One region of the Pseudomonas gorinensis genome, then DNA from elsewhere that is predicted to be linked to it. Evidence: riboswitches for the same ligand, from Rfam matches in the RefSeq annotation. Region 1 holds a riboswitch; each other region holds the start of a gene.

Evidence for each region. A riboswitch is a leader RNA that binds a small molecule or an ion and turns the genes downstream of it on or off. The one in region 1 is predicted to bind cobalamin.
Region 2: another riboswitch for cobalamin. It lies ahead of AB7933_RS23150 (ABC transporter substrate-binding protein); the one in region 1 lies ahead of AB7933_RS15435 (CbtB domain-containing protein).
Region 3: another riboswitch for cobalamin. It lies ahead of cobO (cob(I)yrinic acid a,c-diamide adenosyltransferase); the one in region 1 lies ahead of AB7933_RS15435 (CbtB domain-containing protein).

Annotation. Positions count from the first base shown of each region.
Region 1 is NZ_CP167125.1:3,369,206-3,379,444, reverse strand. Features, by position in the region: gene cobN (cobaltochelatase subunit CobN) at 1-496, opposite strand, end outside; gene cobW (cobalamin biosynthesis protein CobW) at 500-1,561, opposite strand; cobalamin riboswitch at 1,654-1,853, opposite strand; cobalamin riboswitch at 1,895-2,099, shown strand; gene AB7933_RS15435 (CbtB domain-containing protein) at 2,196-2,384, shown strand; gene AB7933_RS15430 (CbtA family protein) at 2,396-3,100, shown strand; gene AB7933_RS15425 (cobalamin biosynthesis protein) at 3,097-3,489, shown strand; gene cobM (precorrin-4 C(11)-methyltransferase) at 3,560-4,306, shown strand; gene nfuA (Fe-S biogenesis protein NfuA) at 4,749-5,333, opposite strand; gene AB7933_RS15410 (fatty acid cis/trans isomerase) at 5,428-7,722, opposite strand; gene metH (methionine synthase) at 7,887-10,239, shown strand, end outside.
Region 2 is NZ_CP167125.1:5,107,973-5,118,211, forward strand. Features, by position in the region: gene uvrB (excinuclease ABC subunit UvrB) at 1-391, opposite strand, end outside; gene AB7933_RS23115 (amino acid aminotransferase) at 736-1,932, shown strand; gene AB7933_RS23120 (hypothetical protein) at 2,044-2,253, shown strand; gene ptrR (putrescine utilization regulator PtrR) at 2,335-3,228, opposite strand; gene AB7933_RS23130 (aldehyde dehydrogenase family protein) at 3,332-4,723, shown strand; gene AB7933_RS23135 (protealysin inhibitor emfourin) at 4,748-5,053, opposite strand; gene AB7933_RS23140 (M4 family metallopeptidase) at 5,082-6,143, opposite strand; gene AB7933_RS23145 (DNA/RNA non-specific endonuclease) at 6,276-7,205, shown strand; cobalamin riboswitch at 7,288-7,482, shown strand; gene AB7933_RS23150 (ABC transporter substrate-binding protein) at 7,597-8,607, shown strand; gene AB7933_RS23155 (FecCD family ABC transporter permease) at 8,604-9,608, shown strand; gene AB7933_RS23160 (ABC transporter ATP-binding protein) at 9,605-10,239, shown strand, end outside.
Region 3 is NZ_CP167125.1:5,398,258-5,408,496, reverse strand. Features, by position in the region: gene AB7933_RS24440 (DUF2066 domain-containing protein) at 292-1,332, shown strand; gene AB7933_RS24435 (AI-2E family transporter) at 1,387-2,460, shown strand; gene hda (DnaA regulatory inactivator Hda) at 2,665-3,369, shown strand; gene AB7933_RS24425 (C40 family peptidase) at 3,584-4,213, shown strand; gene AB7933_RS24420 (C40 family peptidase) at 4,358-4,900, shown strand; gene AB7933_RS24415 (PQQ-dependent sugar dehydrogenase) at 4,972-6,285, opposite strand; cobalamin riboswitch at 6,385-6,633, shown strand; gene cobO (cob(I)yrinic acid a,c-diamide adenosyltransferase) at 6,713-7,324, shown strand; gene AB7933_RS24405 (cobyrinate a,c-diamide synthase) at 7,321-8,643, shown strand; gene bluB (5,6-dimethylbenzimidazole synthase) at 8,636-9,286, shown strand; gene cbiB (adenosylcobinamide-phosphate synthase CbiB) at 9,283-10,191, shown strand; gene cobD (threonine-phosphate decarboxylase CobD) at 10,184-10,239, shown strand, end outside.

The DNA.
Region 1 (10,239 bases):
CGTAGTCACGCTGCAGATAAGCGCTGGCCAGGCAGCGATAAAAATCCAGGGCATTGCCCAGGCCACCCTGGCGCAGGTACTGCCACAAGCGGTCGCGTGCCTCAGCGGCCACGGTGCTGAGGCCACTGAGTTCCGGGTCCGGGCGATCATCACCGGGCACCAGGATCAACGTGACGCCGCGCTCGGCCAGTGCCACCAGGCGCTCGATACCGTAGCGCCAATACCCGATGCCACCATGCAGCGAAATCAGGATGACCTTGGCATGGCGCAGCACTTCATCGACATACAGATCGACCGAGGCGTGGTTCTGCACCTGCATGGGGTTGGCCAGGCGCAGGCTCGGGTAGTCCTCGGGCAACTGCTGGGCGGCTTCGGCCAGCAGCGCCAGGCTGGAATCGCCGCTGCACAGAATCACCAGCTCGGCGGGGGTTTGCCCCAGGTCGGCGATATTGTCGTCCGCGACGAAGCCGCCGGGTTGAGTCCTGAGCAGGTGCATGGGTTAAACGTTGAGCGCTGCGCGCAATTGCGCTTCGAGGCCCGCCGCGTCCAGCGCCTGGCCGATCAGCACCAGGCGCGTGATGCGCGCCTCGTCGGCCCCCCAGGCGCGGTCGAAGTGCTTGTCGAAACGCGTGCCCACGCCCTGGATCAGCAGGCGCATCGGCTTGTTCGGAATCGCCGCGAAGCCTTTGACACGCAGGATGCCGTGCTGCACCACCAACTGGGTCAGCGCGTCGAGCAACAGTGCCTCATCGGCCTGGGGCAGGTCGATGGAGATGGAGTCGAACGCGTCGTGATCGTGGTCGTCTTCACCGTCATGGTGATGATCGTGATGGCTGTGGCGGCCGTCGATATGCTCTTCGGAGCCAGCGCCCAGGCCGATCAGCACGTCCAGGGGCAGGCGACCGCTGCTGGCTTCGACGATCTTCACCGCGGGTGGCAGCTCTTCGGCGACTTCCAGGCGCACGCGGGCCAGGTCCTCGGGGCTGATCATGTCGCACTTGTTGAGGATCACCAGGTCGGCGCTGGCCAACTGGTCGGCGAACAGTTCATGCAACGGCGATTCGTGGTCCAGGTTCGGATCAAGCTTGCGCTGGGCGTCGACCTGGTCCGGGAAGGCGGCGAAGGTGCCGGCGGCCACCGCCGGGCTGTCGACCACGGTGATCACCGCGTCGACGGTGCAGGCGCTGCGGATTTCCGGCCATTGGAAGGCTTGCACCAGGGGCTTGGGCAAGGCCAGGCCAGAGGTTTCGATGAGGATATGGTCGAGGTCGCCGCGACGGGCCACCAGTTCGCGCATCACCGGAAAGAACTCTTCCTGCACGGTGCAGCACAGGCAGCCGTTCGCCAGTTCATACACGCGGCCGTTGGCTTCTTCCTCGGTGCAACCGATCGAGCATTGCTTGAGGATCTCACCGTCAATGCCCAACTCGCCGAATTCGTTGACGATCACCGCAATGCGACGGCCCTGGGCGTTGTCGAGCATGTGGCGCAGCAAGGTGGTTTTGCCCGAGCCGAGAAAGCCGGTAACGATAGTGACGGGAAGTTTGGCCAGTGTTTTCATCGGATGCCCTTGGGGGCGGGCATACGGGACGATAGGCCCTGCGTGGCGCGCAGCAGCAGATTTCGTCACCGGATCACCCCGCCCGGTTGAATTGGAAAATCGGTTGCGAGGCAGGTCTCCTGGCTTGGGGCTTGCGGGTCTTGCGACCGGCGCTGGCTGCGCCTTCCCGCCGCAATGGCAGTGGCGTGGCAGTCAGATAAACCCTTCACAGTTGCGGGGGCAGCCGCGGCTTGAACCGCGTTCCCTTCTTAGCTTCGGCCTGGGCCGAAGAACCTCGAAGGTGCAAGGCTACAGGGGCTCGGTCAATTTGACTACCGTCGCTCTGCATGCTTTCCTACACGCCTTGTTTCGGGTGCCCTTCACAGGGTGAAACGGGAAACCGGTGAGTCATAGCCTTATGACCAGTCCGGTGCTGCCCCCGCAACGGTAAGCGAGTGAAGCGTCAGATCCACTGTGCCTGTACGGCATGGGAAGGCGACGCTTTATAGACCCAGTGTCCCTCGCAAGCCCGGAGACCGGCCCGAATAACATCAGATAACAAACCCGCGGTGGGCGGGCGCTGTTAAAACCCTGCGTGCCCGGCTCGCGGGGTTTGCATGCGCTCGTTTCACCCTGAACACGATAGGGACGCGCCATGTCGATCATCAGCAGCACTTCGCACACCGCCAGCAGTACCGCCACCCTCAGCCAACGCCTGACCGCCGCCATCGGCGCCTCGATCCTGGGCGCGTGCCTGGTGTATTTCGCCGGGTTCTCGCATATCGAGGCGGTGCACAACGCAGCCCACGATACCCGCCACAGCGCCGCGTTCCCGTGCCACTGAGACCTGCCGACATGATCAAACGTATTGCGCAAACCGCAGGGTTCACCGGCTTGCTGGCCGCCCTGCTGCTGACACTGCTGCAAAGCTTCTGGGTCGCTCCGCTGATTCTGCAGGCGGAAACCTTCGAAAAGGCCCCGGCCGCGACTGAAGTCGTGCACGAGCATGCCGCTGGCGCCGCTGCGCACACCCATGACGCCGAAGCCTGGGAACCGGAAGACGGCTGGCAGCGCGTGCTGTCGACCACCGGCGGCAACCTGGTGGTCGCCGTCGGCTTCGCCCTGATGCTGGCCGGCCTCTATACCCTGCGCGCACCGACCCGCACGGCCCAAGGCTTGCTGTGGGGCCTGGCCGGCTACGCGACCTTTGTGTTGGCGCCGACCCTGGGCCTGCCGCCCGAGCTGCCGGGCACGGCCGCCGCCGACCTGGCGCAACGCCAGATCTGGTGGATCGGCACGGCCGCCTCCACTGCGGCCGGTATTGCGCTGTTGGTGTTCGGTGGCAACTGGCTGCTTAAAGGGCTGGGCGTGGCGATCCTCGTGGTGCCTCACGTAATCGGCGCCCCGCAGCCGCAAGTGCATTCGATGCTGGCGCCAGAGGCACTGGAAGCACAATTCAAGATCGCCTCGCAGTTGACCAACGTCGCCTTCTGGCTGGCCCTGGGCCTGATCAGCGCCTGGTTGTTTCGCCGCAACCGCGACGATCAATACTCGGCATGAAACTAGCGGTCGGCCTCGGTTGCCAGCGGGGCTGCGAATTGCACGCCCTGCTGGCGCTGTTTGACACGGCCCTCGCCGAAGCGGGTATCGAGCGCCAGCACATCACCGCACTGGCGAGTCTCGACCGCAAACAGGACGAGCCGGGGTTACTGGCCCTGGCGCATAGGTTGAACCTGCCATTGCAGTGCTTCAGCGCCGAACAGTTGGCCGCGTATGAAGGCCGTCTGAGCCATAAATCAGCGGTCGCCTTTGCCCACACCGGCTGTTACGGCATCGCCGAAAGCGCCGCCCTGGCCCTGGCCGAACAGCTCTCCCCAGGCCCTGCCCGCTTGCTGATCACCCGCAAGAAAACCGCCCAGGCCACCTTTGCATTGGCCTGCGCCGGCTGAAAAATCGATAATTGCGTCTTCCGATCATGAGCAATCTTCATGCTCGCCCGTTTTTCGACAGGAATCCTCCATGACCGTCTACTTCATCGGTGCCGGCCCCGGCGACCCGGAATTGATCACTGTCAAAGGCCAACGGCTGATCCGCAGTTGCCCGGTGATCATCTATGCCGGTTCGCTGGTACCGGCGGCCGTGCTGGAGGGGCATCAAGCGCAACTGGTGGTCAACAGCGCCGAACTGCACCTGGAGCAGATCATCGAGCTGATCAAGACCGCCCACGCCAACGGCCAGGATGTGGCGCGGGTGCATTCCGGCGATCCGAGCCTGTATGGGGCGATCGGCGAGCAGATTCGTCATCTGCGCGAGCTGGGCATCCCGTTCCAGATCATTCCGGGCGTGACCGCAGTCGCCGCCTGTGCCGCGCTGCTGGAGGCCGAACTGACCTTGCCGGACATCGCCCAGAGCGTAATCCTGACCCGTTACGCCGATAAAACCCGCATGCCGGCCGGCGAGGACTTCGACAGCCTGGCCCGCCACGGCACCACCATGGCGATCCACCTGGGGGTCAACCACCTGGAGAAGATCGTCGCAGAGCTGCTGCCGCACTATGGCGCGGATTGCCCGATTGCCGTGGTGCACCGGGCAACCTGGCCGGATCAGGATTGGGCGGTGGGCACACTCAGCGATATTGCCGACAAAGTCGCCGCCAAGGGCTTTCGGCGTACGGCGCTGATCGTGGTGGGCCGGGTGCTGGCGAGTGACAGTTTCAGTGAGTCGTCGTTGTATCGGGCGGGGCATGCGCACCTATATCGACCTTGACTATTAACTTCATAAAACCAAAGCAATACATTGATTTAACTGGATAAATAAAAAATAAATGTGGGAAGGAACTTGCCCCCGATGGCGGTGCATCAGCCTACTCACGAGGCGACTGACATGCCGCTATCGGGGGCAAGCCCCCTCCCACATTTGACCCTCCTTGTCAGGGAGATAGCGTCAGCATTCGAATTTGATTTTTTAATTCACAAATCATCAACAACACACTGATTTAACTGAATAAATGTAAAAAATGTGGGAGGGGGCTTGCCCCCGATGGCAGTGTGTCAGCCTGCTCATGAGGCAACTGAGGCACCGCTATCGGGGCAAGCCCCCTCCCACACTTGATATTCAGCGTTAGATAGATTGCGTAAATAACTGAATTTTAATAATAAAAAACGGCGCTCACGGGGCGCCGTTTTTTTGTTCGCAGTGAACGCCTTACTCAGTAGTAGGCATTTTCTTTCTGCGTGTGGTCGGTCACGTCGCGTACGCCCTTGAGCTCCGGAATCCGCTCAAGCAGGGTGCGCTCGATGCCTTCGCGCAACGTCACGTCGGCCTGGCCGCAGCCCTGGCAGCCGCCACCAAACTTGAGCACGGCAATGCCGTCATCCACTACGTCGATCAAGCTGACCTGACCGCCGTGGCTGGCCAGCCCTGGGTTGATCTCGGTTTGCAGGTAGTAGTTGATACGCTCGTTGACCGGGCTGTCGGCGTTGACGTTCGGCACCTTGGCGTTCGGAGCCTTGATGGTCAATTGGCCGCCCATGCGGTCGGTGGCGTAATCCACCACGGCATCGTCAAGGAAGGCTTCGCTGAAGGCATCGATATACGCGGTGAAGCTTTTCAGCCCCAGGGCGGTGTCTTCCGGCTTTTCTTCACCGGGCTTGCAGTAGGCAATGCACGTCTCGGCATACTGGGTGCCAGGCTGGGTGATAAAGACGCGGATACCGATACCTGGGGTGTTCTGCTTGGACAGCAGGTCGGCCAGGTAATCGTGGGCGGCGTCGGTAATGGTTATGGCAGTCATGGAAACTCCTCACAGGCTTGCCGGCAGTTTACGCCAAAATATTACGCAGGTACAAAGTCCCAGTAATTTTGTCGGAAAAGACTCAACAGCCACGTCAGAGGTTTTCATAGCGGTTCATATCCAGCACCCCTTCTTCCACCGGCGTGGTTTCGCGGATGTAGGTCGACAGGTCATGGAAGTACTGCCAGAACTGCGGATGACTGCGACGTATGCCCCAGCGGTCGACAATCTTCTCGAAACCCTGGGCGTCCCTGGCGTCCTCCATGGCCGCGACGAACTCCGGCACTTGCTCGGCTGGCACGTTGAACATGAAGTTCGGGTAGCTGCCGAGCACCCCTGGGTAGATCGTCAGCGTATCCAGGCCCGGCTGATAGCGATAAGCCTCACCCAGCATGAACGCCACATTACTGTGGGCACGGTTGCGCAGCAGGCTGTAGACCTCCCGCTGGCCGCTGCGGGTTTCGACGCGCAGCATCGTCGCTTCAGGCAGTTGCCCAATGACCTTGAGCCCCGCCGCCGGGCGCGATGTCAGGCGACTCAGGGCCTGCTCGGCGTCGCGCAACGCCGGGTCGATCCCCGGCCGTGAGCAGTACGCGCCGGCACAACGATTGATCGGGTCCGGGGCGGCATTGAGGTCGCCATAGCGGGCCAGCAGCTGGTTGGCGAAGTCGCGCTTGGGGTCCTTTTCATCAAGCTTCAGGCCGGTGGGCTTATCGTCGTCGATCGACTCATAGTCCAGCCACAGCTTGACCTTGCCGCTGTTCTGGTACCAATCGTCGAGGAAATCATCCCGCGAGTTCGCCGGCATCAGGCGCAGGAAGTTCTGCTCGGCGCCATTGCGGATCAGGTCGAAGTACAGGCGAGTCTGGGCCTGGTGCGACACATTACCGAACACGTCAAAGTTGACCACCAGTTGGTAATAGGTGCGTTCGAGCAACGGATAGTCGAATAGCCACAGCGTCTGCGGCACCTCACCGATCAGGCCCTTGTTGACCGAGGCGCTGTCGAAGTGGCGGAAGATGCTCAACAGCGCATTGTCGTTGCCAGCCCACAGCGTCGACCAACTCGGTGCTGGCAGTTCGGCATAGCTGTCGCGACGCAGGGCTTCGTACTGGTTGCGCTTGTCGCGGTACTTGAGCCATAGGCTGAGCACACTGCCCACGTCGTCATTTTGCCCAGGCATCGCCAACAATGGCGTGGCCTGGCCGCGATAGCGAGCATCGGTGATGTACAGGTCATGATCGGGCGCCTGGAACAATGCCCAGAAATTGTCGCGGATCACATCCGTGGCAATCTGCCCCCGGCATACGGGCCCGCGGATGAAGGTGCGGACAAAATACTCGGCGTTATCCAGCATGAACTGGTAACGCGCCTGCGCCGGGATCGCCTCGAACGTCTCGAACGGGTTGGCGCGGCGGCCAGGGCCGTAGCCCGGCAACGCACTGACCTGCCAGTCGCCGCTGTAGAACAGGGCTTTGACCCGCGCCATTTTCTGCGCGCTCAACGGGTACGTGATGTGGGTCTTATGGACGATCACCCCTTGTATTGGCCACAGGCGGTAGTAAACACGAGTGCCGGGGTCGTCATTGGGACGACGGGTGTTGATCAGGTCAATCGGCTGGCCGCTGGGCGTCCGTGAGCGCACCCACTGGAAGAAGTGCCCTGGCTCACCGCCTTCGAAATACAGATGCGCAATAAACAGGTGCTCAAACAACCAGCGGGCCACCAGGCTTTCCCGGGCGCCGGGGGCATTGAGCAGGTTCTCCCATTGCAGCACCTGCGCCGCTTCCTGGGCACTGGGCGCCACGCCTTGCTGGTCAATCGGCGCACCCGAGGCCAGCCAGCGTTGCAGGGTGTGGTATTGCTGGTCGCTCAAGCCGGTCACGGCCAGGGGCATGCCTTCGTTGGGGTGCGCGCCGGCATAAGCGTCGAACTCTCCGGGCAAGGGGCACATGTTCTCGCGGTTCAGCCCCAGCACGATGTCATCCGGCAGCTTGCCATTGGGTGCAAGCGGCGCGCGGTGCTGGCCGAGTTCGAGCATGCGCGCCATCAGGGCCGCCTGGCTGCCCTGGGCGTCGAGCACCGAACTGAAGCCTTCGCGCTGCCAGGCGGCCTTGCCAAAGGCGTCGTAGAACAGCCGCGTCGGCTTGGTCGCCTGGCTGCGCTCACCGTCGTAGACCAGCACCTTGGTCGCGCCACGGGCGGCCCCCTCGCCACTGCCCAGGTTCAACTGGCAGGCCGAGTCATAGCAGGCATGGCACGCCACACATTTCTCAGTAAAAATCGGTTGGATATCGCGGGTGTAGGAAATCGCCGGGGCGGTATCCTGGGCCTGGGTGGTAGTGGCAAGCAGCATCAATGCAATGCTGATGAGGAAACGATACGGCATGAGCCTGGTCCCGATCTGAAGCCAAAATAAAAAAACCTGGGGATTCTACCGATCCGCCACCCGCGCCAACATGAACGATATTCATGCAAAACCTTGGCATGCTCCAAATCCGCACAGGTTTGTTATGATCCACGCCCTCCGTAATGCCTGACCAGAGTAGTCCCATGTCCGATCGTAGCGCTCGCCTGCAAGCCCTTCACCAAGCCCTCAAGGAACGCATCCTGATCCTCGACGGTGGCATGGGCACGATGATCCAGAGCTATAAGCTGGAGGAGCAAGACTATCGGGGTAAACGTTTCGCCGATTGGCCAAGCGACGTCAAGGGCAACAATGACCTGCTGGTGCTCACCCGCCCGGACGTGATCGGCGGGATCGAGAAGGCTTACCTGGATGCCGGTGCCGACATCCTTGAAACCAACACCTTCAACGCCACCCGCATCTCCATGGCCGACTACGGCATGGAAGCGCTGGCCTATGAACTGAACGTCGAAGGCGCACGCCTGGCGCGCAAGATCGCCGATGCCAAGACCGCCGAGAACCCGGCCAAGCCGCGTTTCGTTGCCGGTGTACTCGGCCCGACCAGCCGCACCTGCTCGCTGTCGCCCGATGTGAACAACCCCGGCTACCGCAACGTCACCTTCGATGAACTGGTGGAGAACTACACCGAGGCCACCAAGGGCCTGATCGAAGGCGGCGCCGACCTGATCCTGATCGAGACCATTTTCGACACCCTCAACGCCAAGGCCGCGATCTTCGCCGTGCAGGGGGTGTTCGAAGCGCTCGGTATCGAATTGCCGATCATGATCTCCGGCACCATCACCGACGCCTCCGGCCGCACCTTGTCGGGCCAGACCACCGAAGCGTTCTGGAACTCCGTCAGCCACGCCAAGCCGATTTCCGTGGGCCTGAACTGCGCCCTTGGCGCCAGCGAGCTGCGTCCGTACCTGGAAGAGTTGTCCAACAAGGCCAACACCCACGTTTCCGCGCACCCCAACGCCGGCCTGCCCAATGAATTCGGCGAGTACGACGAGCTGCCGTCACAAACCGCCAAGGTCATCGAGGAGTTCGCCCAGAGCGGTTTCCTCAACATCGTCGGCGGCTGCTGCGGCACCACGCCGGGGCATATCGAAGCCATTGCCAAGGCGGTGGCCGGCTACGCGCCACGGCAGATCCCGGACATCCCCAAGGCCTGCCGCCTGTCGGGCCTGGAGCCGTTCACCATCGACCGCCAGTCGTTGTTCGTCAACGTCGGCGAGCGCACCAACATCACCGGTTCCGCACGTTTTGCCCGCCTGATCCGTGAAGACAACTACACCGAAGCCCTGGAAGTCGCCCTGCAACAGGTGGAAGCCGGCGCCCAGGTGATCGACATCAACATGGACGAGGGCATGCTCGATTCGAAGAAGGCCATGGTGACCTTCCTCAACCTGATTGCCGGCGAGCCGGATATCTCCCGCGTACCGATCATGATCGACTCCTCCAAGTGGGAAGTGATCGAGGCCGGCCTCAAGTGCATCCAGGGCAAGGGCATCGTCAACTCCATCAGCATGAAGGAAGGCGTCGAGCAGTTCATTCACCACGCCAAGCTGTGCAAGCGCTACGGCGCGGCGGTGGTGGTGATGGCGTTCGACGAAGCCGGCCAGGCCGACACCGAAGCGCGCAAGAAGGAAATCTGCAAACGCTCCTACGACATCCTGGTCGATGAAGTCGGCTTCCCGCCGGAAGACATCATCTTCGACCCGAACATCTTCGCGGTCGCCACCGGTATCGAAGAACACAACAACTACGCCGTCGACTTTATCAACGCCTGTGCGTATATCCGCGACGAGCTGCCGTATGCGCTGACCTCGGGTGGCGTGTCCAACGTGTCGTTCTCGTTCCGTGGCAATAACCCGGTGCGCGAGGCGATCCACTCGGTATTCCTGCTGCATGCGATCCGCAACGGCCTGACCATGGGGATCGTCAACGCCGGCCAGTTGGAGATCTACGACCAGATCCCCACCGAACTGCGCGACGCCGTGGAAGACGTTGTACTTAACCGCACGCCGGACGGCACCGACGCCCTGCTGGCCATTGCCGACAAATACAAAGGCGACGGCAGCGTCAAGGAAGCCGAGACCGAGGAATGGCGCGGCTGGGACGTGAACAAGCGCCTGGAACATGCGCTGGTCAAGGGCATCACCACCCACATCGTCGAAGACACCGAGGAATCCCGGCAGTCGTTCGCGCGCCCGATCGAAGTGATCGAAGGCCCGCTGATGTCAGGCATGAACATCGTCGGCGACCTGTTCGGCGCCGGTAAAATGTTCCTGCCCCAGGTCGTGAAGTCCGCCCGCGTGATGAAGCAGGCCGTGGCGCACTTGATCCCGTTCATCGAACTGGAAAAAGGCGACAAGCCGGAAGCCAAGGGCAAGATCCTGATGGCGACCGTAAAGGGTGACGTGCACGACATCGGCAAGAACATCGTCGGCGTGGTGCTCGGTTGCAACGGCTATGACATCGTCGACCTCGGCGTGA
Region 2 (10,239 bases), 1.7 Mb from region 1:
CCAGCAGCGCCTTGGTCGCCGACAACCGCATCTGCTCGATATGGTCGTTGATCGACGCATCCTTCTCGATAAAGGTATCGGAGGACGGCACGTAGGCTTCGGGCTGGTAGTAGTCGTAATAGGAAACGAAGTACTCCACCGCGTTGTTCGGGAAGAACGCCTTGAACTCGCCATACAGTTGCGCAGCCAGGGTCTTGTTCGGCGCCAGCACCAAGGTCGGGCGGTTCACCTGCGCGATCACGTTGGCAATGCTGAAGGTCTTGCCCGAACCGGTCACCCCGAGCAGCGTCTGGTGCGCCAGGCCGGCCTCGATGCCTTCGACCATCAAGCGAATCGCTTCGGGCTGGTCGCCGGCGGGTTCAAAGCGGGTGACGAGCTGGAAATCCGACATAACGTACCTCTTTCAAGTCACCCCAGGCTGACAACCGCCGAGGACGAAATAGCTCAGCAACCCGCGAATTCTCATCGCAGGTTGCAGGAAAAAACCATGATAGCTGTAGAAGTGGTGGCGAATGTGACGGGTTTCAAGGTAATCCTCCTACATGGCCCTTCCCCCCAATGTTGCAATAAGACTAACGGTCGGCAAATAAACCGAAAAACTTGGCCGAAAAGCCGTTTCGGCTGTCGCCCTCAGGCGTGATGGCCTCTATACTAGCTCCCCGTTTGTGCACCGCTCTAGTGCATTCGGCTGGAGCGCGACACGTCCCTCCTTTCCCCCATAGAGCTGCCGCAAAAATGAGCCTGTTCTCCGCTGTCGAAATGGCACCACGCGATCCTATCCTGGGCCTCAACGAAGCATTCAACGCCGATACACGAACCACCAAGGTCAACCTTGGCGTGGGCGTTTACTGCAACGAGGAGGGGAAGATTCCACTCCTGCGTGCCGTTGCCGAAGCGGAAGCCATTCGCGTGGCGCAACACGCTGCCCGTGGCTACTTGCCGATCGACGGCATCGTGGCCTACGACCAGGCCGTGCAAAAACTGCTGTTTGGCGCTGATTCGCCACTGCTGGGCGCCGGCCGCGTCATCACCGCGCAAGCCGTCGGCGGTACCGGTGCCCTGAGAATCGGCGCCGACTTCCTCAAGCAACTGCTGCCCAATGCCGTGGTTGCCATCAGCGACCCCAGCTGGGAAAACCACCAGGCACTGTTCGAAAAAGCCGGTTTCCCGGTGCAGACCTACCGCTACTACGACGCCGCCACCCACGACGTGAACCGTGCCGGCCTGCTCGAAGACCTCAACGCCCTGCCGCCGCAGTCCATCGTGGTGCTGCACGCCTGCTGCCACAACCCGACCGGCGTCGACCTGAGCCCGGCGGACTGGCAACACGTGCTGGACGTGGTCAAGGCCAAGAACCTGGTGCCGTTCCTCGATATGGCTTACCAGGGCTTTGGCGACGGCATCCACGAAGACGCCGCTGCCGTGCGCCTGTTCGCGGAATCCGGCCTGACCTTCTTTGTCTCCAGCTCGTTCTCCAAGTCGTTCTCGCTGTATGGCGAACGCGTGGGCGCGCTGTCGATCGTCAGCGAGTCCAAGGAAGAAAGCGCGCGCATCCTGTCCCAGGTCAAGCGCGTGATCCGCACCAACTACTCCAACCCGCCGACCCACGGCGCAGCGATCGTGGCGGCGGTGCTGAACAACCCTGAACTGCGTGCCCAGTGGGAAGCCGAGCTGGCCGAAATGCGCCTGCGCATCCGTGGCATGCGTGAGCAAATGGTGGCCGAGCTGGCCAAGGCTGCTCCGGGCCACGACTTCAGCTTCGTCGGCCGCCAGCGTGGGATGTTCTCCTACTCGGGCCTGACCGTGGAGCAAGTCACCCGCTTGCGCACCGAGTTTGGTATTTACGCGCTGGACACCGGGCGTATCTGTGTGGCGGCGTTGAACCAGTCGAACATCGGTGCGGTAACAAAGGCGATTGTTCAGGTTCTATAAGCCTGACGGCGTTATACGAAGGGAAGCCGTGGCTTCCCTTTTTAATGCCTGTCGGAAAATACCCTGCTCCCCTAGACTGAGCACCGATTGCCCTTTTGCTGTGAGAGCCCTATGAAAAACGACGACCTGAACCTGCACGCCGATCCCGACGACCAGGAGTACTTCGCTCCGCGCGCGCCGCAAGCCAAGCGCCAGAAAAGCCTGGTGCTGCAAGTGGCGCTGGGTGTGTTCCTGGGTGGCCTGGCGTTGTGGCTGGTGCAGTTGGGCGCGACGGCACTCATGGCGAAACTGGCCATGGGCACCCTGCAATTCGGCGGCTGAACACGACCCGCAGTGGTAGGAGCGAGCTTGCTCACGAAAAACGCAGGGACACCGCGTTTATCCAGAATGCCCGCGTTATCGTTAACGACCTTCGCGAGCAAGCTCGCGCCTACAGTGGCCGCGCTCCTCCAGCAACTTCACAAAACTGTTCAAACTCTGCGACACCGTGCCCCGTCGCCAGATCAGCCAGGTGTGCAACAGGCGGAAACTGTCCGTCAGCGGCCACACGCTCACCGTGGTAAACCCCGGCATGCTTTCCAGCATGCTGCGCGGCATCAGCGCCAGGCCGGCCCCGGCACTGACGCAGGCGAGCATGCCGTGGTAGGACTCCATCTCGAAGATGCGGCCCGGCACCGCGCCATCCTGTGAGAACCACCGCTCGAAATGGTGCCGGTAGGAACAGTTGGAGCGAAAGGTGTAGATGCTCTCCCCGTTCACATCCTGCCCGCGGGTGATCGGCGCATGGTGCAACGGCGCAATCACCACCATCTCTTCCTCGAACACCGCCACGCCTTCCAGGGTGGCATGCAATACCGGCCCATCCACAAACGCCGCCGCCAGGCGTCCCGACAACACGCCTTCGATCATCGTCCCGGACGGCCCGGTGCTCAGGTCCAGCTCGACCTTGGCGTGCTTCTGGTTGTACGCCGCCAGTAACGCCGGAATGCGCACCGCGGCCGTGCTCTCCAGCGAACCGAGGGCAAATGCCCCCTGGGGCTCCTCCCCCGCCACCGTCGCGCGGGCTTCCTGCACCAGGTCAAGAATGCGCCGCGCATAGCCAAGGAAGTTCCACCCGGCTGGCGACAGGCGCAGGCGGCTTTTCTCGCGGATGAATAATTCCACGCCCAGATCCTGCTCCAGTTGCTTGATGCGCGTGGTCAGGTTCGACGGCACCCGATGAATCAACTGCGCCGCGGCACTGATGCTGCCTTGCTCGGCAACGGCCTTGAAGATTTCCAGCTGCACCAAGTCCAAATCATTCTCCAATCGTGAACGTATTGCTCAATATTATTCAGTTTCCAGAAAAGATGCAGCCCCGTAGGCTGACCCCAATCCACTCATTCAGCCGGACGGTGCCATGAACGCTATCACCCACCAGACCCACGCCCTGTCGATCAGCCCCACTACCGGGGCGACGGTCGGCAGCTACCCCTACGAAACCGAAGCCCAGTTGGACGCCGCCCTCAACCGTGCCACCCACGCCTTCCGCACCTGGCGCCGCCAGCCGGTCAGCGAGCGCTCGGCCCTGTTGCTGGCCCTGGCCGCTGCCCTGCGTGATCAAGCCGAAGAGATGGCACAGATGATCACCTTGGAAATGGGCAAACCCATCGTCCAGGCCCGTGCCGAAATCGAGAAATGCGCCCAGCTCAGCGAGTGGTACGCGGCCCACGGCCCGGCCATGCTCGCCCCGGAACCGACCCTGGTGGACAACGGCACCGCCCATATCGAATACCGCCCGCTGGGCCCGATCCTGGCCGTGATGCCGTGGAACTTCCCGGTGTGGCAAGTCCTGCGCGGCGCGGTGCCGACGCTGCTCGCCGGCAACACCTACGTGCTCAAACACGCGCCGAATGTCATGGGCAGCGCCTACCTGATGAAAGCCGCGTTCGACAAAGCCGGCTTCGCCGAAGGCTTGTTCGAAGTGCTCAATGTGACCCAGGAAGGCGTGTCAAAAGCCATCGCCGACCCGCGCATCGCCGCCGTTACCCTCACCGGCAGCGTGCGTGCCGGCATGGCCATCGGCTCCCAGGCCGGTGCCGCGCTGAAGAAATGCGTACTGGAATTGGGCGGTTCCGATCCGTTCATCGTGCTCAACGATGCCGACCTCGATGCCGCCGTCCAGGCCGCCGTGATCGGCCGCTTCCAGAACAGCGGCCAAGTCTGCGCCGCCGCCAAGCGCCTGATCGTCGAAGCGGGTGTGGTGGAAGCCTTCACCGCCAAGTTTGTCGAAGCCAGCCGTGCCCTGGTGATGGGCGACCCGACCTCGACCGCCACCTACGTCGGCCCCATGGCCCGCTTCGACCTGCGCGACGAACTGCACGCCCAGGTCCAGGCGACCCTGGCGCAAGGCGCGACCCTGCTGCTGGGCGGCGACAAAGTAGCCGGCGCCGGCAACTACTACGCGCCGACCGTACTGGCCGACGTCACCGACCAGATGACCTCGTTCAAAGAGGAACTGTTCGGTCCCGTGGCCTCGATCATCACCGCCCGCGACGCCGACCATGCCGTGGCCCTGGCCAATGACAGCGAGTTCGGCCTCACCGCGAGCATCTTCACCAGGGATCCAGCCAAGGCCCGCGACATTGCGAACCAGCTGGAAACCGGCGGGATCTTCGTGAATGCTTTCAGCGTCTCCGACCCTCGGGTGGCGTTTGGTGGCGTGAAGAAGAGCGGCTTCGGTCGCGAGTTGTCGCACTTTGGCGTGCGCGAGTTCTGCAACGCGCAGACCGTTTGGCTGGATCGCAAGTAAGTTCGGGCAGGCCCTGAGCCTGCCTCAACAGCGAATATGCCGCCGCACACACTGCACCAGCCCATCCAGCGCCTGCGACTTCACCGGCGCCAGCACGCAGACCGTGTGCTCACGCTCGCCTTCCGTCACGGTCAACGTGTAATGCACCTGGCTTGGGTTGCCGGGTTCTGGCGCGGTGCTTTGCGGCAACTCAAAGAAGTTTGACGCCTCGATCAGTTGCCGCAATTCCTGCTGGTCCGGCTCGGGCAGCGTGTCCAGCTGCACCGTACGAGGTTTGGCCAGCCCCGGAAAAAACGCCGGCCCGCCGTTTTCCTTGATCGAAATTTGCATGGCTGCTCCTCACCGCACAGGCGGTTTGTCACACATGAATGCCAACCGCTTTCCAGCCCTCCTTGACCGCCTTCTGCTCATCCTTGTTCGCGCCATACAGTCGACCGGCGATATCGTAGGTAATCCGCGCGAAGCGCAGGAACCCTGAGTTCGGCCGCAAGCGCGCATCGCGCAATGCGTCATACCAGATCCGCCCCGCACGTTCCCAGGCAAACCCACCCAGCTTCGTGGCCACCTGATAGAACGCATGGTTGGGAATGCCAGAATTGATATGCACCCCGCCATTGTCCTCGTAAGTCTGTACGAAATCATCCATATGCCCCGGTTGTGGGTCCTTGCCCAGCAACTTGTCGTCAAAGGCAGTACCGGGTGCTTTCATCGAGCGCAGCGCAATGCCTTTGATCTTGTCGGTAAACAACCCTTTGCCGATCAACCAATCGGCATCTTGCGCCTTCTGCTGCAACGAGTACTGTTTGATCAGCGAGCCAAACACATCCGACAACGACTCGTTCAAGGCGCCGGATTGATTGAAATACATCAGCTTGGCTTCATCCTCGGTCACGCCGTGGGCCAATTCATGGCCAATCACATCAAGCGCGATCGTGAACCGGTTGAATAATTGCTGATCGCCATCACCAAACACCATCTGGGTCGAGTTCCAGAACGCATTGTTGTAGTTCTGGCCAAAATGCACGGTCGCGTCCAGCGCCATACCGGCATCGTCGATGGAGTTGCGGTCGAAGACCTGGTCAAAAAAATCGAACGTGGCGCCCAAACCGTCATAAGCTTCGTCTACCGCCGCATCGCCGCTGGCGGGCTGCCCTTCGCCGCGGATCAGCTTGCCTGGCAGGCTATCCGTGCCCTCGGCGCCGTAGATCGAACGCCGTTTGCCGGCGCCCATGGCCAAGGCCATACGGGCCGGGCCATGAGCGGGCTCGGCGACCATGCGCAACGAGCGGAACGTGCTGTCCTTGGCGCGGGTACGTAGCGCGACGTCCCGTTGCGTTTTATTACCGTTACGCGCGATCTGGTCGAGGATGTAAGGCGGGATCAGGCAGAAAATCGCCTGGCGCGGGTGGCGAACACACATGGGCTGGCTCCTTTTGGCGGGTAATGAACGTCCGGGTCACCGGTTCAGGATAGCCCTGCTGCGGGCACCTGGCCCTAATTGTCATGAACCTGTGTTGCAGTCGTGTTTACCCAAGACTGCGAGGAACTCGCGATGCCAGCACGCAAAGCCAAAATTGACCTGACCCACCGCCCCCGGCTCGTCGATCTACGCCCGTTGATCCCGGCCACCCCCAGCCTGATGGAAGCCAGGGCGGCGACGCCCCGTGTGACGCCCGCCAAGGATTTGCAGGACCGGCGTGGCTACGCACCCGACTTTCTCAGCGGCTTCGCCGTGCCGTGGCCCACGGTGGATGAGGCATTGGCAACTGACGTCCAGCCGCTGCGCCTGGACTACACGCATTTCTCGGTGACCCTGTCACGTTCCCGACGGATGGCGCTCTATGTGGGCGTGAATATCGACGGCGGACAGGCGGTGGATATCGTTCGCAGCAACGACACCTGGGCCTACGACGGCCGCCTGCCCATCAGCGCGCAGATTGGCGACGAGCTCTACACCAACAACGGCCTGGATCGCGGCCACCTGGTGCGACGACAGGATCCCAACTGGGGCGACGAGGCCAACACCGCCAACCTCGATACGTTCCATTTCACCAATTGCTCGCCGCAGATGAGCGGGTTCAACCAGAAGACCTGGCTGGAGCTCGAAGACTACATTCTCGACAACACACAACGCTGGAAGGCCCGGGCCACGGTGTTTACCGGCCCGGTGTTGGCCGATGACGACCGTGTCTACCGCGGCGTGAAAATCCCCAAGGCATTCTGGAAAGTGGTGGCCTACCTCGGCGACGACGGCAAGCCCTCTGCCAGCGCCTACATGATCGACCAGAGCCGTGAACTCGGTCAGCTTGATCTGGTATTTGGCCAACTGCGGACCTACCGGCGCAGTGTGATCCAGATCGAGCAATTGACCGGCATCCGTTTCGCCAACCTGGCCGACTACGACGGTTTCAGCAATGAAGAGCGCGCAACGGGGACGCGAATTGAAGCACTGATCCGCGGCCCTGAAGATATACGCCTCTGACCGGCTACCGCGGCTTTATGTGGGCGCGAGCCTGCACGCGCCTACAGAAAGCCGCCATTCGGTTCCCCCTCCCCAGCCCAATCGACTACCATACCGCGCCGGTTCCCAAACGGGACTAATAGGGAATCCGAAGCGCGGTACCCCCGCGTCAATCGGAACTGCCCCCGCAACTGTAGATGCCGAGCCTGCTCCTCAACGCCACTGGATACCCTCCGGGAAGGCTGGAGCCGGGTGACGACGCATCAGTCAGGAGACCTGCCGGCCCAGTAAAACCACTAACCGGCGGGGTGTCCGGGAAGGACATCCTTGGCTGCCTCCACCGCAGCGTCCGAGGGCGTATTTCCGAACCGTACCTCCCCAGTTCCACGTACGGCTCCCAGGAGATTGCCCCATGCTGCCACGCGTTACCGCCCTGCTCACCGGCCTGGGCTTCTGTGCCCTGGCCCAGGCGACGCCCACCCACTACCCGCTGACGCTGGAGAACTGCGGCAGCACTCTGACCTTTCAGCAAGCGCCCGCCCGCAGCGTAACCATTGGCCAGGCGGCGACCGAGATGCTCTACGCCCTGGGTGTGGGCAACACAGTGGTCGGCACGGCGTTGTGGTTCAACAACGTGTTGCCGCAGTTCAAGGCACAGAACGACACCATCGAGCGCCTGGCCAACAATGAGCCAAGCTTCGAAGCGGTCATTGCCAAGCGCCCGCAACTGGTGGCCGCCGAGTTGGAATGGGTGGTTGGCCCACAAGGCGTGGTCGGCACCCGCGAGCAGTTTCATGAATTGAAGATCCCCACCTACCTGCTGCCGTCCGACTGCGAAGGCAAGAACAACCTGGTGGGCGCCGACGGCACACGCCTGGAGCCGTTCCGCATCGACACCATTTATAAAAGCATCAGCCAACTGGCCGAGATTTTCGACGTGCCGGACCGCGGCCAGCAACTGAACGAGGCGCTCAAGGCGCGCCTGGCCAAGTCCGTCGCCACCGCCCGCAACAAGGGCCTCAAGCAGGCCAGTGCGCTGGTGTGGTTCTCCAGCGCCGAAATGGCCAGCGATCCCTATGTGGCCGGCCACAAGGGTGTCCCCGAATTCATGCTGCAAACCCTCGGCTTGCACAACGTGGTGCAGTCCGATGAAGAGTGGCCCGCCGTCGGCTGGGAAACCCTCGCCAAAGCCAACCCCACCTTCCTGGTGATCGCGCGCATGGACCGCCGCCGCTACCCGGCCGACAACTACGAACAGAAACTGGCCTTCCTGCGCAGCGACCCGGTGACACGCAACATGGACGCGGTGAAACACAACCGCATCATCATCCTCGACGCCATGGCCCTACAGGCCAGCGTGCGTACTTTCGATGGGCTCGACCAACTGGCGAGCGCCATCGACAGCTACGACCTGCCCAAATGAGCAGAACGCTTCTCGCCCTGGCGCTGCTGTTGATCGCCATACTGGCCGGCGTAGCCATCGGCGAAACCGCCATCGAGCCGCAGGTAGTGCTCCAGGTGTTGGCTAATAAACTGTGGGCCGCCGGCTACGCGCTGGACCCTATCGACGAAGGCGTGGTGTGGAACTATCGCCTCACTCGCACGCTGGTCGCCGCCGCCTGCGGTGCGGGGCTGGCCACATGCGGGGTGATTCTGCAGTCGTTGTTGCGCAACCCCTTGGCCGATCCCTACCTGCTTGGCATCAGCGCCGGTGCCTCGACCGGCGCGGTGCTGGTGGTGCTGATGGGGGTCGGCGGTGGCTTGATCTCGCTGTCCGCCGGCGCCTTTGCCGGGGCGATGGCGGCGTTTGCGCTGGTGATTTTGCTCGCCCGGGCCAGCGGGTCGTCGAGCGGCACCGGCCAGATCATCCTGGCAGGCATCGCCGGTTCGCAGCTGTTCAACGCGCTGACCGCGTTCCTGATCACCAAGTCCGCCAGCTCCGAACAGGCGCGCGGCATCCTGTTCTGGTTGCTGGGTAATCTCAGCGGCGTGCGTTGGTCGTCGGTGTGGCTGGCGGTACCGGTGGCCGTCGCGGGGTTGGCGGTGTGCCTGTGGCACCGCCGCGCACTGGATGCATTCACCTTCGGCAGCGACTCGGCGGCGTCCCTCGGCATCCCGGTGCGCCGCGTGCAATTTGTGCTGGTGGGCTGCGCGGCGTTGGTCACCGCGGTGATGGTGTCGATTGTCGGCTCCATTGGTTTTGTCGGCCTGGTCATCCCTCACGCCGCACGCCTGTTGCTCGGTACCGGGCACTCACGCCTGCTGCCGGCCAGCGCCTTGGGAGGCGCATTGTTTTTGATTACAGCCGATGTGCTGTCACGCACCTTGATCAAGGGCCAGGTCATTCCGGTGGGCGTGGTCACCGCACTCGTCGGCGCGCCGGTATTTGCGCTGATCCTGATCGGCCGGAGGAATGCGCGATGACGGTGCTGAGCTGCACGGCCCTGGGCTTCAAGGTGCGAGAGGCCCAGTTGCTGCGCGATATTCACCTGCAAGTCCAGTCGGGGGAAACCTTGGGTATCGTCGGGCCGAACGGCTCCGGCAAATCGACCCTGCTCAAACTGCTCGCCGGCTTGCGCGCACCGGCCAGCGGCGAGGTGCACCTGGGTGGTGAGCGTTTGGGCGCGCTGTCCCGCCGCGCCATCGCACAACGCCTGGCGGTGGTGGAACAACAGGCCGACACCGACGATGCCATCCGCGTATTCGACGCCGTGGCACTGGGCCGCACACCGTGGTTGTCGGCGCTGAGCCCGTGGTCCAGCGAAGACGATCGCATCGTGCGCCAGGCCCTGCACGACGTCGACGCCACCCACCTGAGCCAACGCGCCTGGCGCAGCCTCTCCGGCGGTGAGCGCCAACGCGTGCACATCGCCCGCGCCCTCGCGCAACGGCCACAGATCCTGTTGCTGGATGAGCCGACCAATCACCTGGACATCCAGCATCAACTGACGATCTTGAAAGGCGTGCAGGCATTACCCGTCACCACCTTGATCGCCCTGCACGACCTCAACCAGGCACTGACCTGTGACCGCCTGGCCGTGCTGGATCATGGGCG
Region 3 (10,239 bases), 2.0 Mb from region 1:
CCAGCCGTTGACGGTCTGCGAAGGCGCGCGATTTTATCAGGCTTGAGGGGCAGCGGCCATCCTCGGGCCGACGGGCAGGGCCACATAGATAAAAAAAGCGGGTTAAAAAAATGCTAACCGCGCCTGCCCAGGCACGTATTAAGGTATAGCCTTTAACTCGCTATCGTTATGACAGTACGAAAACTTACCGAGACTCCGTGAATGTTTTACCGGTCGCTGTGGTCACAGCCTTGGGAAACCGGGTTCGCGCGGTCTGTTCCAGCCGCTAAATTTGTCGTTCGGGAATCTTCCATGCGTCTGTGTAAATTCTTTTTTGTAGGCTGCCTGTCATTGGCCAGCCTGGCGAGTCATGCCGAAACCCTCAATGGCCTGTATCAAGTACTTGAACCGGTCAGCAGTCAGTCCCCGCAAGAGCGTGACCAGGCGACCCAGCGCGCCGTGCAGACCTTGGTCATCCGCCTCACCGGTGATGCCAAGGCCGCCGACGGCCCGAGCCTGGCGGCGGTGCGCAAGGACCCGCAGCAAATCATCAGCCAGTATGGCTACGACGCCGGCCCACCGGAAAGCCTGCAAGTGGATTTCGACCCGGTCAGCACTGATCGCGCCTTGCGTGAAGCCGGCCTGCCGATCTGGGGCAGCAACCGGCCATCGATCCTCGGCTGGTGGTTGAACGACTCCACCGACGGCAGCAGCCTGGTGGGCGATGGTCAGGCCGTCGCCCAAGCGCTACGCCGTGCGGCCCAACATCGTGGCTTGCCATTGCGCCTGCCGCTGGGCGATCTGGATGAGCAGGTCGTCGCCACTGCGCCGAATCTCGAAAGTGCCGATGCCACCCCCCTGCGCGCGGCCTCCGAACGCTATGGCGCCGACGCTTTGCTGGCGGTGCATGCGCGTCAGGACGGCAACCAGTGGCAAGCCAAATGGCGCCTGTGGCTGGGCGACAAGAGCGAGCAGGGCACCGCGCAAGGGGCCGATACCGCCGCCGTCGCCGATGCCGTGATGCTGGCCGTGAGCCAAAAACTGGCTCCACGCTTTGCGGTCAAGCCGGGTGTCAGCACAGAACAATTGTTGGAAGTGCAGGGAATGAACCTGGAGCGGTATGCCGCCCTGGGGCATCTGCTGGAGCCGTTCGGCGGCCAGCCGCAGCTCGTTGACGGCAATCGTATTGTGTATCGCGTCAACGGCAGCGCCGATCAATTGCGTACCCAGTTGAGCCTGGCCAAGTTGCAGGAGATTCCTGCTGGAGAGTCGCCGGTTCAGCAGCCCGTGGCAGATGGTACCCGGCCGGCTGTGGCAGCCCAGCCTCAGGCGCAACTGCGTTTTCGTTGGTAAATGTTCTTCCTGCTCTATATAGAAGCAGGAAGCAAATGACAGATGGAGTGGTTTATGGCGGATGCGCGTCGTTGGGTGTGGCTTGGCGGGATCGTCCTGCTGTGCGTTTTTGTGTTCCTGCTGCATTCGATCCTGACGCCTTTCCTGGTGGCGTTATTGCTCGCTTACCTGTTCGATCCGGTGGTGGATCGCCTGGAGAAAGCCGGGCTGTCACGCACCTTGGGCGTGGTAGCGGTGTTTGCGCTGTTTACGTTGATCATTACCGCGCTGGTGTTGGTGCTGGTGCCGATGCTGGCCAAGCAACTGTTTCGCCTTTATGAGTTGGCGCCGCAGATGCTCGACTGGCTGCAGCACACGGCGATGCCGTGGGCCCAGGCCAAGCTCGGCCTGGCGGATGGCTTCTGGAAGTTCGACAAGGTCAAGGCGGCGATCAGCGAGCATATGGGCCAGACCACCGATATCGTCGGTGTCGTGCTCAGCCAGGCGACGGCTTCCAGCTTGGCGCTGATCGGCTGGCTGACCAACCTGGTGTTGATCCCGGTGGTGGCGTTCTACCTGTTGCGGGACTGGGACATCATGATGGCCAAGATCCGCAGCCTGCTGCCGCGCGACCGCGAGGAGCGCATTGTGTCCCTGGCCGGGGAGTGCCACGAGGTGCTTGGCGCGTTCGTGCGTGGCCAGTTACTGGTGATGCTGGCCCTGGGGGTTATCTACGCCGCCGGATTGATGGCGATCGGCCTGGAGCTGGGCCTGTTGATCGGCTTGATCGCCGGGCTCGCCGCGATCGTGCCCTACATGGGCTTCGTGATTGGTATCGGCGCGGCGCTGGTGGCCGGGTTGTTCCAGTTTGGCGGCGATTTGTACCCGATGCTGGGGATTGTCGCGGTATTCATGGTCGGCCAGGCCCTGGAAGGCATGGTGCTCACGCCGCTGCTGGTGGGGGACCGTATCGGCCTGCACCCGGTGGCGGTGATCTTTGCGATCCTGGCGGGCGGTGAGTTGTTCGGTTTTACCGGCATCCTGCTGGCGTTGCCGGTGGCGGCGGTGATCATGGTCCTGGTGCGCCATCTGCATGATCTGTACAAGGATTCGGATGTGTATACGGGTGTCGAAGACCCCGAGTTGTAATTGCAGTGTCACAAACCCGGTCGATGGCCGGGTTTGTTGTTTCTGGCGCCTGCGTGTCAAATATTCCGCTTGAATCCAGCAAGTTAACGCAAACCTTTGATTTTGCTTGTGGTCTGTTGCATTGTGCGCCCGGCGTCACGGGTATAAACTTTGCAAACTTTACACAGAGGCCACTAACGGTTCGATTGGAGCCGTTCAGTCAGCATGAAACCGATTCAGCTGCCCCTAGGTGTGCGTCTGCGTGATGACGCCACCTTTATCAATTACTACCCAGGCGCCAATGCCGCTGCACTCGGCTATGTCGAGCGGCTCTGCGAAGCCGACGCCGGGTGGACTGAAAGCCTGATCTATCTGTGGGGCAAGCATGGCGTGGGGCGGACCCACCTGTTGCAAGCCGCATGCCTGCGCTTCGAGCAAATGGGCGAGCCGGCGGTTTACCTGCCCTTGGCCGAGTTGATGGACCGCGGTATCACGATATTCGACAACCTTGAGCAGTATGAGCTGGTGTGCCTGGATGACCTGCAGGCGGTTGCCGGCAAAGCTGATTGGGAAGAGGCGCTGTTTCATCTGTTCAACCGCCTGCGCGACAGCGGCCGCCGCCTGCTGATTGCCGCGTCCACCTCGCCCCGTGAGCTACCGGTCAAGCTGGCCGACCTGAAATCGCGCCTGACCCTGGCACTGATCTTCCAGATGCGCCCCCTGTCCGACGAAGACAAGTTGCGAGCCCTGCAATTGCGCGCGTCCCGTCGCGGCCTGCACCTGACCGATGAGGTGGGGCACTTTATCCTCACCCGTGGCACGCGCAGCATGAGCGCATTGTTCGATCTGCTCGAACAGCTCGACCAGGCCTCTTTGCAGGCCCAGCGCAAGCTGACCATTCCCTTCCTGAAAGAAACCCTCGGCTGGTAGTCAGCCCTTGTTTTTTCGGGGCTTTCGGCAAATTCCAGGCGCCAGAAAACCTGCGTTTTGGCCGGTTTGGCCACGCAAAAGGCACGTATAGGGTATTAAGGGCTTAGATGTCATGGCGCAAACAGTAAGTCACATAGAGCGCGATTGAATTTGCAAATCGATGTGATAGAGGGCATAGTCTCGACTTCTTTACACATCAGCCACGGTCGTGCCCATGCTAAATCGCTTCGCACCCCTCGTGCCTCTCGCACTCGTTACCCTGTTGTTTGGTTGCGCCTCCCACCCTCAACAAGTGGCTGAGCAGCACAAAACCCAACAGCAATCCCAGGCAAAATTTGTTGCTGCACAGTCTTCTACCGTTTACGAAGAAGAAGTGGCAACCGAGAAGGAATTGGCCGACTTTGCCGGCAACAAGCCTTATCAGCTGCCCGTGCTGGCCGACAGCATCCTCGAACGCGGCATGTCCCTGATCGGTACCCGTTACCGTTTCGGCGGTACCTCTGAAGCCGGTTTCGACTGCAGCGGTTTCATCGGCTACCTGTTTCGTGAAGAAGCTGGCATGAACCTGCCACGCTCCACTCGCGAAATGATCAACGTGAAAGCACCGTTGGTCGCGCGCAACAACCTCAAGCCCGGTGATCTGCTTTTCTTCAGTACGGCAGGTCGTGGTCGTGTCAGTCACGCCGGTATCTACCTGGGCGATAACCAGTTTATCCACTCCAGCAGCCGTCGCAGTGGCGGTGTTCGAGTCGACAACCTGGGTGACAGCTACTGGAGCAAAACCTTTATCGAAGCCAAGCGCGCACTCGCCATGGCCCCGACAACGGTTACCGCTAGCAAGTAAAGTTAAAGTGATACTTGAAGTTTGACGTGTAAGCGCTAGAATCCCTGGATATTGTTGTAATCCGTTCGCGCAAGCTTTGCTTGCGCGTTCTGGTTTTCAGCGTTCGGCAGCGAAAGCCGCATCCAGACCAGGATTGTTCTGCACATGTCGACCTCGGCCCGCCTGATTCTTATTGTTTGCGCCGCGCTCCTCAGCGCCTGCGCAAGCCGCACACCGCCACCCGCTCACGTAGCGGCCAAGCCTAAGCCGGTGTTCAACTATTCCAGCCAAAGTTTCTCGCCTGCTGCTGAAGATGTGCTCTTCCGCGCGCTGGGCCTGGTCGGCACGCCTTACCGATGGGGCGGCAATACGCCGGATTCGGGTTTTGATTGCAGTGGCTTGATCGGCTTCGTCTACCGCGATGCCGCTGGCATCTCCCTGCCGCGCACCACTCGCGAATTGATCGTGATGCGCGCCCAGGATGTCAGCGAAGAAAACCTGCAGACCGGTGACTTGCTGTTCTTCGCCACCGGTGGTGGATCACAGGTCAGTCATGCCGGGATCTATGTAGGCGAAGGGCGCTTTGTGCATGCGCCACAAACGGGCGGTACGGTGAAGCTGGACACCTTGTCCAAAGCCTATTGGCAGAACGCCTACCTGAGTGCCAAGCGCGTGTTGCCGGCTGAGCACTTGGCCCGCAATCCCTAAGCCAGAAACCGAACCCAATGTGGGAGGCAGCAAGCTCCCTCCCATATTTTTTGTGGTGGTCTTGAGAAAAGTTACTTAACTGCAGACACCCGCCACACCTTATTCCCCACATCATCCGCCACCAGCAGGTCCCCCTGCTGATCGATCACCACACCCACCGGCCGGCCCATAGCGTTCTCATCCTTGTCGAGGAACCCGGTCAGCACGTCCACTGGCTGCCCCTTGGGTTTGCCACCTTCGAACGGCACAAAGATCACCTTGTAGCCACTGTGCGGCTTGCGGTTCCATGACCCGTGCTGGCCGATAAAGGCGCCGTTGACGAACGGTGCAGGTAATTTGCTGCCTTCGGCGAAGGTCAGCCCCAGCGAAGCGGTATGCGGGCCGACGGCGTAGTCTGGCGCGACCGCCTTGGCGACCAGGGCCGGGTCCTGTGGTGTGACACGCACATCCACATGTTGCCCGTAGTAGCTGAATGGCCAGCCATAAAACGCGCCATCCTTGACCGAGGTGATGTAGTCCGGCACCAGGTCGCTGCCGATCTCATCGCGCTCGTTGACCGCGGTCCACAGCTTGCCGCTCTGCGGTTCCCAGGCCATGCCGTTGGGGTTGCGCAGGCCCGAAGTGAAAATCCGGTGCTGGCCACTGGCGCGATCGACTTCCCAGATCGCCGCCCGACCTTGTTCCGCTTCCAGGCCGTTCTCGCCGACGTTGCTGTTGGAACCGACGCTCACATACAACTTGCTGCCGTCCTTGCTGGCCACCACGTTTTTCGTCCAGTGGTGGTTGATGCTGCCGCCCGGCAGGTCGACCACCGTGGTGCCGGCCTGCGTGATTGCGGTTTCGCCCGGTTGATAGGGAAAGCGCAGCAGCTTGTCTGAGTCGGCCACGTAGAGGTCGTTGCCCACCAGGGTCATGCCGAACGGCGAGTTGAGATTCTCCAGGAAGACCGTGCGGGTCTCGGCGACGCCATCGTGATCGGCATCGCGCAGCAAGGTGATGCGGTTCGGGCTGGGCACACCGGCACCGGCGCGGCCCATGACCTTTTCCATTACCCAGCCGCGAATACCCTTGGCGTCGTCCGGCTTGGGCGGCGCATTGGTTTCGGCCACCAACACATCGCCATTGGGTAGCACATACAGCCAGCGAGGGTGATCCAGGCCTTCGGCGAACGCTGTCACCTGGGTGCCCGCGGCGGCGGTTGGCTTCATGCCAGCAGGCCAGCCAATGGCTGGGGCGATATTCACGGTGGGGATCAGGGTCTTGTTGGGCTCTGGCAGTTGGGGCGAAGGGCCGGTGCCATCCGATACCTTCAAGGTCGAGCTTTCTCCGCAGGCAGCGAGGGTGCCTGCGACCATGATCAGTAGGGTGAGTCTTGTTTTATGCATGGTTTTCTCCTGAATGCCTGTAAGGGTAGAGGAGTGCTGCGGCACGATGGTTCAAGTGCAAGGCCAGCTTTAATTGACGCTCCCCCCCCAACCCACTAACCTTCGCGACTTGTTTCAGGTGCTCTGTGACCCAAGGGTCGACTGAGTGAAACAGGGAAGCCGGTGAGTGAGCGCACTTGTACACAGTGTTGCCGCAATTCCGGCGCTGCCCCCGCAACGGTAAATGAGTCAAGACGGTGCTATTGGCCACTGTATCGCGCTGCGATATGGGAAGGCGCAGCGTCGGCCTGCTTTCTATAAAGCGAGCCACTCATGAGTCCGGAGACCGGCCTGGATCATCCAACAGCATCACGGTGGGCGATGCTTGGCTGTCTGTTTTTGTTTTTTCCTGCCCGCCGTTTTTGTCCAGCCCCAACGGAGAGCTGCCATGACCGATTCCCCCGACCGCGACGAACGCCACCTGGCGCGCATGCTGCGCAAAAAAGCCGTGATTGACGAGCGCATTGCCAATTCCCCGAACGAATGCGGTTTGCTGCTGGTGCTGACCGGCAACGGCAAAGGCAAAAGCAGCTCTGCGTTCGGCATGCTCGCGCGCGCCATGGGCCACGGCATGCAGTGCGGCGTGGTGCAGTTCATCAAAGGCCGTAACAGCACCGGCGAAGAATTGTTCTTCCGGCGCTTCCCCGAACAAGTGCGCTTTCACGTCATGGGCGAAGGCTTCACCTGGGAAACCCAGGACCGCCAGCGCGACATCGCCGCCGCCGAGGCCGCCTGGGCCGTGTCTCGCGAACTGCTGCAAGACCCGAGCATCGGCCTAGTGGTGCTGGATGAGCTGAACATCGCCCTCAAGCATGGCTACCTCGACCTGGACCAGGTATTGAGCGACCTGCAAGCCCGTCCGCCGATGCAGCACGTGGTGGTTACCGGCCGTGGCGCCAAGCCGGAGTTGATCGAGATGGGTGACACCGTCACCGAAATGGGCATGCTCAAGCACGCGTTCCAGGCCGGTATCAAGGCACAGAAGGGCGTCGAACTTTGAATCAGCCCCGTCATTGTCCGGCCGTACTGATCGCCGCACCGGCGTCCGGCCAGGGCAAAACCACGGTCACCGCTGCGCTGGCCCGTTTGCACCGCAACCTGGGGCGCAAAGTACGCGTGTTCAAATGCGGCCCGGACTTCCTCGACCCGATGATCCACGAACGCGCCAGCGGTGCGCCGGTGTATCAGTTGGATATGTGGATGGTTGGCGAGCAGGAAAGTCGTCGCTTGCTGTGGGAAGCGGCAGGGGAGGCCGACCTGATCCTGATCGAAGGCGTCATGGGCCTGTTTGACGGTACGCCGTCCAGCGCCGACCTGGCGCGGCACTTCGGTGTGCCGGTGCTGGCGGTGATCGACGGCACCGCCATGGCCCAGACCTTCGGTGCCCTGGCCCTGGGCCTGGCGCGTTATCAGCCGGACTTGCCGTTTGCCGGTGTGTTGGCCAACCGTGTCGGCACCTTGCGCCATGCGCAACTGCTCGAAGGGAGCCTCACCGAAGGCCTGCGCTGGTACGGCGCGTTGTCCCGTGAAACCGGGATTGAGTTGCCCAGCCGCCATCTTGGCCTGGTGCAAGCCAGCGAACTGAATGACCTCGACGTACGCCTGGACGCCGCTGCCCAGGCCCTGGGCAACAGTTGTGAAGTTGCCTTGCCGCCGCCGGTGACCTTCGCCGCGCCTGAAGTGATCGAAGCCGAACCGCTGCTCGCCGGTGTGCGCATCGCCGTGGCCCGTGACGAAGCCTTTGCCTTCACCTATGGCGCCAGCCTGGATCTATTGCGGGCGATGGGGGCCGAGTTGCGCTTTTTCTCACCGATTCATGATCGCCAAGTGCCCGAGGCCGACAGCCTCTATCTGCCAGGCGGGTACCCGGAGCTGCATCACCAGGCGCTGGCGGAAAACACCTCGATGCTCGATGCCATCCGTGCCCATCATGCTGCCGGTAAACCCTTGCTTGCCGAGTGTGGCGGCATGCTCTACCTGCTGGACTCGCTCACCGATGTCGACGGCACCCGTGCCGAGCTGGTCGGCCTGTTGCAGGGGGATGCGGTGATGCAGAAGAAACTGGCGGCCCTTGCCCTGCAAAGCGTCGAGTTGCCGGAAGGCGTATTGCGCGGGCACACCTACCACCATTCCCTGACCAGCACCGACTGGCAACCGATCGCCCGTGGCTTGAGCCCCAACGGCGGGCGGGGTGCCGAGGCGGTGTATCGGCAAGGGCGGATGACCGCTTCCTACGTGCACTTCTACTTCCCCTCCAATCCCCGTGCGGTTGCTGCGCTGTTTGCGCCCGACCTTGAGTCAGCCCAGTCCCATGAGTGACAACGCTTTCCCCCCGGCCGAGCGCGACGCCGTTTACCGCGCCATCGCCGAACGCCGCGACATGCGCCATTTCACCGGCGGCACGGTGGCCCCGCACTTGCTGCATCGCCTGCTCCAGGCCGCGCACCAGGCGCCCAGCGTCGGCCTGATGCAGCCCTGGCGCTTTATCCGCATCAGCGACCGCCAGTTACGAGGGCAGATCCAGCAACTGGTGGAGGAAGAACGTATACGCACCGCCGAAGCCTTGGGCGAGCGCTCCGATGAATTCATGAAGCTCAAGGTCGAAGGCATCCATGACTGCGCCGAAGTGCTGGTGGCGGCGCTGATGGACGATCGCGAGCGGCATATCTTCGGGCGACGTACCTTGCCGGAAATGGACATGGCCTCCCTGGCCTGCGCGATTCAGAATCTGTGGCTGGCCGCGCGCGTCGAGGGCTTGGGCATGGGCTGGGTCTCGCTGTTCGAACCCCGGGCCCTGGCCGACCTGCTGGGTTTGCCGCCTGGCGCGAAACCCCTGGCGGTGCTGTGCCTGGGGCCGGTCGACGCCTTCTACCCGGCCCCGATGCTGCAGCTCGAAGGCTGGACCGAACCGCGTCCGCTGAGTGACATGTTGTATGAGAATGTGTGGGGAGCAAGTCAATGAGTGTGGCCTTGCTGTGTGTCGCCGCGGTGGCGCTGGATGCGCTGCTGGGTGAACCCAGGCGCTGGCATCCGCTGGTGGCGTTTGGCAATTTCGCCGGACGCATCGAGCAACGTTTCAATAGCGGTGGCCGTGGCTGGCGCAGCCACGGCGTGACCGCGTGGGTGATTGCGGTGGTGCCGTTGACGCTGTTGGCCACCGCGTTGTCGTGGGCACCCTATATCGGTTGGGTGTTGGAGGTGCTCGCACTGTACTGCGCCCTCGGCATGCGCAGCCTTGGCGAGCATGTGATTCCGGTGGCCCAGGCCCTGCGCAGCGATGACCTGGATGAGGCCCGCAAGCGCGTGAGCTACCTGGTCAGCCGCCAGACCAGCGAACTGGACCGTACTGAAGTCGCCCGTGCCGCCACCGAGTCGGTGCTGGAGAATGGCAGCGACGCAGTATTTGCTGCGCTGTTCTGGTTCGTGGTGGCCGGCGTGCCGGGTGTGGTGCTCTACCGCCTGAGCAACACCCTCGACGCGATGTGGGGCTATCGCAACGAACGCTTCGAACGCTTCGGCTGGGCCGCGGCGAAGATCGACGATGTACTCAACTATGTGCCTGCGCGCCTGGTGGCCTTGACCTACGCGTTGCTGGGCAAGACTCGACTGGCGCTCAAATGCTGGCGCACCCAGGGGCCGACCTGGGACAGCCCGAATGCCGGGCCGGTGATGGCCGCTGGCGCAGGCGCCTTGGGCGTCGAGTTGGGCGGTGCGGCGATTTATCATGGTGAGGTGCACCAGCGCCCTCAGTTGGGAGAAGGTCCACCGGCCGATGCCGACGCCATCGACCGTGGCTGGCAACTGGTGCAACGCGGCGTATGGTTGTGGTTGCTGATCCTATGTGCAGGGGCGCAATTCTATGCTTGAACACGGCGGCCGCCTGCGCAAGGCGGCGATTCAATACGGCATTGCCGA